DNA from 3 places in the Fervidobacterium gondwanense DSM 13020 genome. Region 2 is predicted to be linked to each of the others. Evidence: riboswitches for the same ligand, from Rfam matches in the RefSeq annotation. Region 2 holds a riboswitch; each other region holds the start of a gene.
The links. A riboswitch is a leader RNA that binds a small molecule or an ion and turns the genes downstream of it on or off. The one in region 2 is predicted to bind cobalamin.

Region 1 (4,230 bases), 110 kb from region 2:
GAAGCAAAGAGCCTGAATTCTGAAATATCAACACCACTACTCTCAAGTACCTCGACCATATTCCTTCCTACCGCACCGGTTGCTCCAACAACGCCTACTCTTAATCCCATAAAAACACCCTCCTTCTATCAAAATTTGATGGTATTATAAAATTAAAGCGGGCTACAGTTTTTTACTGTAGCCCGCCTATGGTGGTTTCTATTTAATCGCCTGCGTTTTTATTCCATGCCAAACGCAAGCTGACCACCAGTAAGCGGGCAGCTGCGTTTAGCTTTCTTATTCATCTTGTTGTCAATTATGCTCATATTTTCGTTTTCAACAATGTTTATCAAAAAATTTCGAACGTATAACACGACTTTCTCTTCCTTTCTTTCGTATGCTTTACTTTGCTTGTATTATATCACACAAGTACCCTATTATGTCAATAGTTTTTCAAAAAAATCCTCTGACACGTCTTGTGTCAGAGGGAAAAGAAAGTAACAATAATGTCGAGATTTGGGAAGGGATGCTGGATTGATAAACTACTTACACGAGTTCTTTGAAACCCTCACCATACACTTGCCGGGCTTCGTTGACGAAGAAAAACGCCTTCGGGTCGATTGTTCGAATTGCAGTTGTAAGTTCGTGTAACTCGCGCCTTTTTATAACTATCATTAGAACATTCTTAGATTGATTTGTGTATCCTCCCCTTGCCTCAAAGACTGTAACACCTCTTTCAAGCTCGTTCAGCACAAATCTTTTAATATCGTCTGCTTTTTCTGAAACAACCCACAGGTTCGTTGATAGTTCGAGACCTTTCATAACAAAGTCAATTGTTGTTCCATTGACGATAATGGCAAGAATAGAGTATAAACCAGTATCTATGTTGTAAGCCAGTCCTGCTGAAAGACCTATGGCAAAGTCGAGAAAGAGTATAGACATACCAAAAGGCGCTCCAAAGAATTTATTAAGAATCTTGGCTATAATGTCTGTACCACCTGTAGATGCGTTCTGTGAGAAGGCGATAGCCATACCAACGGCTGTTAGTATATCGCCAAAGAAGACAGCCAAGATCATGTCGCTACCATGATACTTGTACATTGGAATAACCCTGTCAAATAAATCTATGAAAAAATTCAGCAAAAATGTACAGTATATCGTTTTGAAACTGAAGTCAAAACCTATTATCAAAAATGCGGTCAAAAATAGCGTAGCGTTTATTATGTACATCCATATACCAACCGATATTGGCAAGAATTTGTTCAGAACTATCGCTAAGCCTGAAGCACCACCAGCTGCTATATTATTGGGAATCAAGAATATTACCAAGCCAAGCGCTGTGAGAAATACTCCGAGCGATGATAAAACGTACTCTCTTGTTAGTTCAGCCAAGCGTTTCCTACTTCCCACGGAAATTTCACCACCCTTATTCCCATCTCATTCAGTATTGATTCCTTATACTGTACTTTTCCTTTTTCTCCTTCAACAATAGCACCTGCGTGCCCCATTTTCTTTCCTTCCGGTGCATGCCTCCCTGCAAAGAAAGCAACTATGTCTTTCGGAAGAAAACCTATCTTAAGAGCGTGTTTAATACCACTTATCTCATCTTCACCACCGATTTCGCCTATCACTAAGACTTTATCATACCCCAATTTCTTTACAGTATCAAACGCCTCTGAGACATTTGTACCAACCACTGGATCTCCGCCAAGTCCTAATCCAACCGCTACTCCAATACCATCACTCAGGTATTTTGCTGTCTCATACATCAACGTTCCACTTCTTGAGATAATCGCCACCTTACCGGGTTTGAAATACCTTTCTGGCATTATTCCGACTTTCACTTTTTCTAATGGGTGTATAACCCCCGGACAGTTCGGACCTATAACATTTATACCTTGGTACTTCGCAAGTTTTAAAACTTTCAATGTGTCATGTACTGGAACATGCTCGGTTATAATCACGCAGTTCTTTACACCGTTCGAAGCAGCATCTTGAAACGCCTCCAAGACACTTGGTGCAGGCACGAAAAGAATAGCTGTATCTACTGGTCCCAATTTGGAAACGTAATCTTCGAGTGATACTACAACTGGAATGTTTTCTATCGATTTCACTATCCTATTTTTACTCACGCCACAGACAACATTTGTACCGTACTCGAGCATTCTTTTGAGATGATAACTACCGTATTTTCCAGTAGCTCCATATACACAAACTCTCTCATTCGCGAACAACATCTCTTCTCACTCCTTTAACTCTCCTATCTACAGATTCAATAAGTTCCTTCATGTCATTGGTTGATACGATTCCACTCTCTTCTAACAACTTTTTAGCTATTACTTCGTTGTTTCCCGAAAGTCTTATGTATATCTCAAAACTCGGATTTTTACTTTTGAATTCGGTAACTCCTTTTGCAATTTCAAGACAGTCGGTTATTCCACCGAATATGTTCAGTACAGCCTTGTTTGTTATCTTTTGCACCTTTGTCAACGCACTGTAAAGTGTATCAGCCGTTGCACCACCGCCGATATCGCAGAAATTCGCTGGCTTGAACCCGTGTTCAGTGAGTGCATCTATTGTGGCCATGACGATACCTGCTCCACAACCGATGACACCAACGTCACCGCCGAGTACCACGAAAGAATCTTCCACGGAAGACTCTCCCGCCCACCACTGACGGTAGAGCGCGCTGTCGTCCACGTGGAAAACAGCATCAAGTGCGTAGTAATAACCATTAGATTCAACGAACGGATTTATTTCAAGCAGTGTCAGGTCGTACTTAACGAATATGTCATAAAGTCTTCTTGCAAAAGCTCTTACTTCAAGTGGTAAATCGTTTACTCTGTTTGTTTTTACAACTTCTTCTGGATGAGTCTTCGTAAACTCTTCGATATCTATTCCTCCATGACTCGAATATACAAAAACGATGTCTCTTAGACTTCTATCTATCGTTATCGAAATATAGTGTTCACTTTCGTGTGGAACAAATTCTTCAACGAGAACCCCTTCCGGAATTTCACCTTTTATTTCGCTGTCCATAATCTTACTCACATTACTTATTGCCTGTTCAATGGTTTTTGAAACAAGCACTCCTCCAGCCTTCATCCTTCCGCCTACAAGAACTTGAGCTTTAGCCACCTGAGGAAATCCTAATTTTTTTAGTGCTTCTACATAGTCTTGTAAGTCTGAATTTCTAAGAATCAGAATACTTTTCGGAACTCTCACTCCTTCGGCTCTCAAAATGTCCTTCGCAACGTACTCTTGCACTTTCATACTCTCGCCTCCCCTTAAAATTTTCAAAGAAAAATACCCCAAAAATCTGTGGTTTTTGGGGCGCCCATCCCTTAAAGGCAGGTCTCCCGACTTGCGGATCATCCTACTCCCTGCGCCTTCCCAGCCTTTTGAGAATTAGCCAGTGGCATTGTGCAGGTTTCGTCCCCACTCACGGTGGCCCGACCGTCCCGGATTCGCACCGGTGTTCCCTTTTAAGCTTTCGCACCTCTAAGGTAGGGGATATTTAGATTCAGTATGATTTTTCACTAATATCATATGGTGACTTGATGAAACTTTCAATACTTGCTAATAGTCGAATTTTGAAAATTATAAAGATTTAAATAACTGTTTTTTTAAATTTCATCTTAAATCTTCTGTATACTATATTCACTATTTCTCAAAAAACGATATAAAATTTATATGTAGACAAAGTCTATCTTTTTATGATATAATAAGTTACACCTAATTTAGTTATATTCGGACTCTTTCTATCAGAAAGTGAAGATAAGGGGTGGTTGTATGAAAAACTTGGGTCAATTATTACTCCAAGAAGAGCCTTTTTCAGAGATTGTTATTGGCAACACAGCGATAGTGCGAGCAATGATTGAAAGTGGCGTTAGAGTAGTTACATCGTACCCTGGTTCGCCAACACCTGAGATAGCCGAAACGATTAATCTACTTCCAAAAGAAAAGTCCCCGCTTTATTTCGAATTTTCCACGAATGAAAAGGTAGCCCTTGAGGTCGCCTTCGGTGCGGCGGTGAATGGATACACATCGTGTGTCTTTTTCAAAAGCGTAGGTATGAATGTTGTAGCTGATTCGTTTGTGCAGCTAAGCATGATGGAGATACCTGGCGGTATGGTTGTGGTTATAGGCGATGACCCGGGTGCGAATAGTTCTCAAAACGAGCAAGATAACAGACATTACGCAAGACTTTCATATACACCTTTGTTTGAACCAAAAGACGCTCAAGAAGTT
Region 2 (4,230 bases):
ATGACTCACTTGCTACAAAAATACCTTCGATCAAGTACGAGTACATAAACGACGTCTTGCAAAAGGCTTTCCAGAAAACCGACAGCGCATTAACGGTTACTGAGGCTCTGGATCACGTACTGACTCATAGATTCATTGGTATCCCGATATTCCTCGCGCTTATGTACCTTGCATTTAATTTTACCTTCAAAGTCTCCGAACCCCTTGTCGGACTTCTTGAATTCTTATTCGGAAAACTTTCAGAAATGATTGGCTCGGAAACGATGCTTTCGTCGCTTATTTCTCAAGGCATAATAAATGGCGTAGGAAGTGTTCTCGCGTTTGTCCCGAGTATCTTCGCACTCTTCTTCGCACTTGGAATAATGGAGGAGAGTGGGTATCTACCAAGGATCGCATTTTTGATGGACAGAATTATGTATTCGCTGAGGCTCACGGGCCGTTCGTTCATGACTCTCTTACTTGGTTTTGGTTGTAACGTTAGTACAGTTATGGCAGCTCGCGGGCTTTCTGACGAAAGAGAAAGAGTTACAACAATTTTAGTTTCGCCATTCATCAGTTGCAGTGCGCGAATTCCCGTATACCTTTTAATCATAAGCGTCGCGTTCCCGAACCATAAAGCTGAGGCATTCTTTGCTATATACGTACTGAGCCTCGTTTTGACAGCTCTCTCGTCAAGAATCATAAACAAGGTTGTACTAAAAGGACAAAACGTTCCGCTTGTCATGGAGTTGCCAAGGTACAGATTTCCAAAGATTTCGAACGTTGCTACGTACATGTGGAACAGAGGAAGGCACTTCTTGGAGAAAGCAGGAACGATAATATTCGTATCAAGTGTTGTAATTTGGGCACTTAGTTACTTCCCTGATCCAGCAAACATAGAAAACAGCTACGTTTCGATGCTTGGTAAGTTTTTGCAACCTATATTCGCACCTCTTAACTACACTTGGCAAATAGTTTCAGCGCTCATATTTGGCGGTGTTGCTAAAGAAGTCATTGTATCTTCTCTGTCTCAGTTTTACGAGAATGCGTCTAATATTCACTTAAATCCGGTCGTTGCTGCTTCGTTAATGGTATTCGTCCTCGGATACATGCCGTGCTTTGCAACACTGGCTGCAATAAAAGGTGAAACGAACAGCTGGAAATATACAGCGTTTGCAGTGATATATAGCCTAAGCATATCTTACATCTTAGCTTTCATCACATACACGATCGGAAGGGTGATCATATGAGAAGCCTGAACAGGATGTTGTTAACGATGCTTGTGTTATCACTCATCACCTTCATATCGTATCTTCTTAGTGACGAGATAATATTCTCACTCGTTATACTCAGCTTTTCAATGGTCTTTTTCTTCGGATTTCGCGAGTATGGCACGGCGAATTACTCATTCAGAGTCGCACATCTTTACGTAGGGAGCATTTTGTTTTCAATCGCCGCAGGTTATGTTCTGCTCGCGTACTTGATATCTTTTTCGAATCTGATAATAGGCGATGAAGTATACAAGCTCAGCCTTGCCGACGCTATACTTTTCATCACAGGCATATACAGCGTGATAAACGTCATATACATAAAAAAGACAGCTTTAAGAACAGACGTTGGGATACAGAAGAACGAAAAGGGCAGTTGCTGTAGCTAAAAGGGTGTAGTATAATACGAAATAAGAATAACCTCCCTTTACACACTCAAGGGAAGACCGGTGAAAATCCGGCACGGGGCCGCCACCGTAAGTGGGGACGAAACCTGCAAAGTGCCACTGGCTAATTCTTAAAAGGCTGGGAAGGCGCAGGGAGTAGGATGATCCACAAGTCGGGAGACCTGATGTGTAGAGGAAGGTATGCCATCCACCACGACGCCTGGGGATGGCAACAAATTTTTGCAAAGAGGGAGGGTTTTGCTATGTTTAGGTCTGGAACACTGAGAAGGTTTTTAGCACTTTTTGTACTCTTAAGCACTGTCTTATCCTTAGCGATAGCAGTCGTAGACGATGCTGGACGTATCGTTAACATCCCGATGCCACCAAGAAGGGTAGTATCCGCAGCACCGAGCGCAACAAGATACTTGCAGGCCCTTGGACTTGAAAACAGAATAGTTGGAGTCACAGCATGGGATAATTACAGAAAGGCTGAAAACATCGGAAACATGGTACCACTGAACATTGAAAAGATTTACTCGCTAAAACCAGATATTGTGTTCACATTTGGCGGATTCCAATTTCCAGAAGTTGAGAAACTTGAGAAAGCAAATCTTACTGCATACGTTCTCAATGCAAACACATTGACTGATATCATAAAGGCCGTTGGACAACTCGGCGCAGTTTTTAACATTAAGGCTAAAGCTGACAAAATATCACAAGAGTTAAGAGACAAGATGGCTGAAATGGGACAAAAGACATCAAAAATACCATTAGAAAACAGGCCAACTGTATTCTTCACGATAACAATTCCAGATGAAAAAGCCAAAGAGCTCTGGACCGCTGGTACTGGTTCATATGTGAACGAGCTCATCGTTATCGCTGGTGGAAGGAACATAGCGGCTCCTTATTCAGGAAACAACGGCTGGCTTTCAGTCAGCTGGGAATGGCTTGTTAAACAAGATCCTGATGTTATTGTCATTGGCGGTTATGGAGATCCAAAAGAAATTGAAAAAACAGTGAAGAACCATTCAATAATGAAAAACCTGAAAGCAGTTAAGAATGGAAAGGTCTTTGTAATTGACGGAGACGAAATTAGTCAGGCAGCACCTCATGTTTTTAAATACTTGGATATATTCTACAACTTCTTCTACGGAGGAAAATAATATTGACTAAGTTAAGGGTTCTCTTAATCAAGACAGGGAGATATCTTCTCCCTGTCCTTTTCTTATTTGTTTTTCTCATCAATATCTCTTTTGGGACGGTATATGTTAGCCCAATCAAAGCCATAAAATTAATAAACTCAGACTCTCCAGAAAGCTACATGCTCTGGCACTTAAGACTTCCGAGGGTCTTAATGGCAACGCTCACAGGTTCAGCACTGGCACTTGTAGGTAACATATTTCAAGCGATAATGAAAAACCCACTTGTTGACCCATATCTTATCGGAACGTCTGCTGGTGCAAGTTTCGGTGCTCTTTTAGGCATATACTTCATTGTCAACTCTATCGCTCACGTGAGTATACCAACAATGAGTTTCATATTCGCAGTAGTAGCATCTATGCTGGCTATAGCACTTGCGAGAAAGGGCAACATAGTCCCTACCGTACATTTAGTCCTAAGCGGTGTACTCGTGAGCACTATGTTCTCGGCAGGGAGCATGCTCCTTTTGAATATAGCGAATAGATCACTCGTAACAGGCCACGTCTGGCTTTTTGGTTCTTTTTCCGGAATCACATTTACTGATATTGTGCTACCAGCAATTTCTTTAACAACTCTTGCCGTACTATCGATGATGATGAGCAGACAGCTCGATGCAATGGTACTTGGCGAGAAAGAAGCGAAGAGTTTGGGAGTCAATGTTGAGCTTCTAAAATGGCTCTTTTACTTGCTTGGTGCGTTCGTTACCGCAGCTTTCGTTTCAAAAACAGGAATTATAGGATTTGTTGGATTGATAGTCCCGCACATGGCACGAACGTTAGCTGGTCCGAAACACAGGAACAACATCGTTGCTACCATTCTCTTAGGTGGCATGCTCATGTCAATCTGCGATACATTAGCCCGTACATTGCTCAACCCCGTTGAAATCCCTGTTGGAATAATCACCTCCCTCATAGGTGCACCGTTCATGTTCGTTCTGCTCAAATTGAAGAACGGCAATAAGAATTTCTGAGCGTTCTTCAAGAGTCTTTCACACCTGCTTTTTTCCAAATGCGTGGTATAATGATTTTGAACATACAAATAGAGAGGTGACAAACATGAGCACCAAAAGAAGTACTATCTTGCTAACTATTTTAATCGTACTTGTAGTTATTTATTTTGGTACGGGGGTCTATCAAGTTGGTCCTTCAGAAGTTGCTTTAATCAAGACCTTTGGAAAGTACTCACATACCACAGGACCTGGTATACACGCACACGCACCTTATCCATTCCAGTCGCACGTCATAGTCGACGTTCAGACTGTGAGGAAACAGGAAATTGGATTCAGAACGGTGAGACCAGGTCAATATGCCAGCGAAGAGGAAGAAGCCCTGGCTCTAACAGAAGATGGAAATATTGTCTCAGTTGAGGCAGTAGTTCAGTTCCGAGTAAGTGATCCT
Region 3 (4,230 bases), on a different contig from region 2:
GAGAATGACCATGGTCTCCCCAATCTGTTACTAAAACACCGTTAGCATGATATTTCTTAGCAGCCGATATCGCATTTTTGATGTTCTCTATACAATTCTTGCTCCTGCCGATAAATGAATTCCAAGTTGAAGTACCTGGGCACACATAGAACGAAATGTTGCTTTGCTCGTACAATTTGCACTTTTCATCAAATGGGTGGTCAGCCTCATATCCCCAAACCATAGCTATCATGTCTTTCGGTAATTCTTCAATCAATTCTGGGTGGTTTTCAATGATATCTCCCCAGAACATAACTGTCTGTTTGTGCTTTTTCGCTATATTATATACTTTCAAGAGAAAGTCAAGATACACACGTCCCTTACCTATCTTTTCGCAAAGTTCTTTAGATTTACCTTGACATAAGTCAAATGTCTCATCACAACCAATATTGACTTTGTTGCTCGAGAAATTTGGTAAGAGTTCCTGCAAAATCTCATCAACAAGTTTGATAGATTCGGGAACAGCGGGAGAAAGCGAAAATGGTTGGAGAAATTTAGTGTCCCATGGTGTTTCAAAACCATCTGGTGCTTCAGCTAAATATTTGTATTCGTCGTGTATGAGCCACTTTGCCATATGGCCAAAAGTATTCTGGTTCGGCACGAGCTCTATGTGTCTTTCTTTACAATATTCATCTAATTCTCTTACTTCTTCGGCGGTTAATGGAGAATATTCTTCCCAAACAACTCTGTGGTTCTTGTATGCAAATGTGTGTTCCATGTAGAGCTGTAGTTGGTTTATTTTCAAATGAGATAATTTGTCAACTAAAACTTTCAACGTATCCATTTTTGGTATTCTATCTCGGCTGATGTCGAGCATTACACCGCGGTTCAGTATGTCAGGATAATCATGGATGTACAACTTTGGTAATTGTTTAGTCTCTGCCACATTTCTGAAGAGTTGTAAGAGTGTCTGGACGCCATAAAAAAGCCCAACATCATCGTTAGCGTAAATGCTTATTTCCTCTTCCACAAACATCTTGTACCCTTGTTGATCTACAACTACGTCTGGATTTACTGACAAATTAAGTATCAAAGCTTCAGTTCTATCCATTGATAATTCGAATCCTAATCTTCTTAGTTCTTGTCCTAAGAATTTTGTTAACTTATCAACACTGTTTGGAGCAACCTGATAAAAAGTCGTTGCAATCCTTGTACCAAGCCCAACATAACCGCTACATTGTTTCACAACTTTTGGATAAGGTATGAGAATTAATTCCATATTCTATCCCCCCTAAATAGAAGTTCTTTTATATAAACCATGTCTAAATTATCGCAAATGATCTTTGATATACATTCTATTTCACTATCAAGTTCATCTGTGAAAGATGATGAGTCCATGTTTTTCTCAATGTTTTTTGAACTCTTTCCAGCATCGTCTTCGTCTTCAAGATGGTGATCGATAAATGGAACAATACCAACAGTCCTAACTTTAGTCAATTTTTCAAGAGTCTTCAGTCCATCGCCTAAGTGTTCTTTACTGCCTTTGAATTTGTTTATGATGAATCCTTTGACAAGCTTTTGTTCAGCTCTTGATAGTAGTTTGTATGTTCCATATAGTGAAGCAAAAACTCCGCCAAGATGTATATTTCCAACGATTAGCACTGGTATATTAAAACTCTTAGCTACTTTCATGTTTACAATATCACCTTTTTTAAGGTTAAGCTCGACGGGACTTCCTGCACCTTCCACAATAACTATATCATGTTTCTCTAAAAGAGTGTTATACGCCTCTCTAATCTTTCTCCACAAAAATGTTTTTCTCCGATTGTAGTCCGTATAATGTAATCTTCCCAAGCTCTTGCCAAGCAAAAATACCTCACTGTATCCTCCGCCGACCGGCTTGATTAATACAGGATTCATCTCCTCAATTGGTTTAGTTTTAGCTCCAAAAGCTTGGAGCGCTTGAGCCCATGCAAAGATTTGACCGCTGTTGGAAGTAAACGACACAGAGGAGAGGTTTTGAGACTTAAACGGTGCGACTTTGTAACCATTATTCGAAAAATATCTACATAGCGCAAGTGTGATTATAGATTTACCAACCGCTGAAGATGTACCTTGAATCATTAATGAACCTTTTTTCATATTATCATCTCCATTAAAGTTGTTTCGCTCTAACTTTTAGTCGCTTTGCATTGTCGTCTTCGTAGAGCCCTTCAACGTAGAAATTAAGGGGAGAGCTGAATATTGGTCCGTCATAGACAAGCGTATGGTATTCACCATTCTCACCACAGATATCGACACCGGATTTTTCAAGAATTCTATGTGTCTCTCTGTTCGTTAGTTCATTACCAAGGATTTCATCAATACCTAAGTTTTTCTTTACAGATACAATCAGAGCTCTAAATCCCAAGTTTGAGAACTCTTCTAAAATCACTTCTCTTTTCCTCTTCCAGAGAGGCTCTTCTACAGTAACATTATGAACGCTGCAAACTCTTTTTACCCAATCAAGATGCTCTTGTAAGTCAATATCACCGAAAATTCCGATTCCTCCTTTTGCGTGGTTACTTAAAAAATCAAGAAAGTTCTCTTCATAACTTTCCCAGCTGCTGCATCTTGTTATCAATTTTGTCCCTATTAATAAAGCTTGTTTTTCAAGTATATCTTTGCCAAAACCATGTGCTCTTGAAGAAGAACAGTCTTCATCAAGCATAGTAAAAAGGCAATCAACTTTACCGTACTTTTTCATACCATAGTACAATGCTAAGGCAGAATCTTTTCCTCCACTCCACGATGCAAATACAAACAAAACTATCACCCCATTCGTAGAATTTTGCTTATAAAGATTATAGTTAACAAAATGTAGTATTGTCAAAAGCAAATATGTACAATATTTAGTGCTGAATATAGAGAAATACAGTTATTGTCAAATTTTCGATTCTAATGTTCGTTATCGTGCGATTGTCAAGATTGTTCATTTCTGAAAATATTGTATAATGCTTTTTGAAAGTAAATAGATTTCACTCTTTTGCAAAGGGAACTTCGGTGAGAATCCGAGGCTGCCCAGCAACCGTAAGCGGGGACGAAAACCACAATATGCCACTGAAAGCTTAGCTTTTGGGAAGGCGTGGTGAGTAGGGTGATCCGCAAGCCGGGATACCTTTGCAAATGGGGATTGTTTTTCCCGAAAGCTCGGGCTTTACGGGAAAATTTGTTTTTAATTTCTAAAGTATATAAAGGGGGAAAAGTTTATGGAAATCACAAGGAAAGGCTTGAATTTCAACATTAATGCAACCTTCTCAAATGAACTGAAAAGTGCTATAGTGAACCGACTTAACAACCTCACAAAACCCGTCGGAAGCTTAGGTTATCTCGAAGAAATCGCCCTGAAGATGGGATTAATCCAAGGAAAGGTTATCCCTGAGCTCCCAAAAAGGAAAGAAGTTTACGTGTTTACGGCAGATCATGGAGTAGCAGAAAATGGTGTTTCCGCATATCCGCAAGAGGTCACATATCAGATGATTCTAAATTTTCTCAACGGTGGTGCTGCAATTAACGTCTTTTCTCGACACGTTGGTGCAGATGTCTTTGTGGTTGACTCAGGTGTCAAAGTAGACGTAGACATTGAGCACAAAAGGTTAATAAAAGCTAAGATAGGCTACGGTACGAAAGATTTTACTAAAGGACCTGCGATGACAAAAGAGCAAGCTTATGCATGTATCGAGAAAGGTGCTGAAATCGCCGACAAAGCAATAGAAAAAGGAGCAGAATTACTTGTTGTCGGTGATATGGGAATCGGAAACACAACAACCGCTTCTGCAGTAGCAGTGGCTTTAGGCTTTGGGCTTGACGAAATCTTAGATATTGGAACACCGTTGAATGAAGAAGGATTAAGAAAAAAGAAAGAAGCGATAAAATATGCCTTAGAAGTTAATGACCCAGACGCTAATGATCCGATTGATGTTCTGCAGAAGGTTGGTGGATATTGTATTGGACAGATGGCTGGGTTTATACTCAAAGCAGCTGAGGAAGGGTTCCCGTAATCATCGATGGTTTCCCAACAACAGCAGGGCTTTTAATCGCGTGGAAGATAAATTCGCAAGTTTTGAACTACGTATTCGCAGGACACAAATCAAAAGTCAAGGGACACAAAGTGATTCTTGATAAACTTGGTTTGAGACCAATTCTGGATCTTGATATGAGACTCGGCGAAGGAACAGGTGCTGTGCTTTCCATTTCAATCATAGAAGCTGC

Region 1: it holds a riboswitch for cobalamin, as region 2 does, so the genes downstream of both, BUA11_RS03850 (ATP-grasp domain-containing protein) here and BUA11_RS03335 (ABC transporter substrate-binding protein) in region 2, are expected to answer to the same signal.
Region 3: it holds a riboswitch for cobalamin, as region 2 does, so the genes downstream of both, cobT (nicotinate-nucleotide--dimethylbenzimidazole phosphoribosyltransferase) here and BUA11_RS03335 (ABC transporter substrate-binding protein) in region 2, are expected to answer to the same signal.

Annotation. Positions count from the first base shown of each region.
Region 1 is NZ_FRDJ01000003.1:119,018-123,247, reverse strand. It holds gene BUA11_RS03865 (aspartate-semialdehyde dehydrogenase) at 1-110, opposite strand, end outside; gene BUA11_RS10545 (hypothetical protein) at 219-353, opposite strand; gene BUA11_RS03860 (YitT family protein) at 526-1,389, opposite strand; gene BUA11_RS03855 (succinate--CoA ligase subunit alpha) at 1,359-2,216, opposite strand; gene BUA11_RS03850 (ATP-grasp domain-containing protein) at 2,200-3,252, opposite strand; cobalamin riboswitch at 3,312-3,497, opposite strand; gene BUA11_RS03845 (thiamine pyrophosphate-dependent enzyme) at 3,772-4,230, shown strand, end outside.
Region 2 is NZ_FRDJ01000003.1:4,966-9,195, reverse strand. It holds gene feoB (ferrous iron transport protein B) at 1-1,229, shown strand, start outside; gene BUA11_RS03340 (hypothetical protein) at 1,226-1,636, shown strand; cobalamin riboswitch at 1,663-1,837, shown strand; gene BUA11_RS03335 (ABC transporter substrate-binding protein) at 1,897-2,796, shown strand; gene BUA11_RS03330 (FecCD family ABC transporter permease) at 2,799-3,803, shown strand; gene hflK (FtsH protease activity modulator HflK) at 3,889-4,230, shown strand, end outside.
Region 3 is NZ_FRDJ01000012.1:28,221-32,450, forward strand. It holds gene BUA11_RS08815 (beta-N-acetylhexosaminidase) at 1-1,258, opposite strand, end outside; gene BUA11_RS08820 (cobyric acid synthase) at 1,249-2,121, opposite strand; gene BUA11_RS08825 (Dph6-related ATP pyrophosphatase) at 2,135-2,785, opposite strand; cobalamin riboswitch at 2,966-3,157, shown strand; partial or broken gene cobT (nicotinate-nucleotide--dimethylbenzimidazole phosphoribosyltransferase) at 3,228-4,230, shown strand, end outside.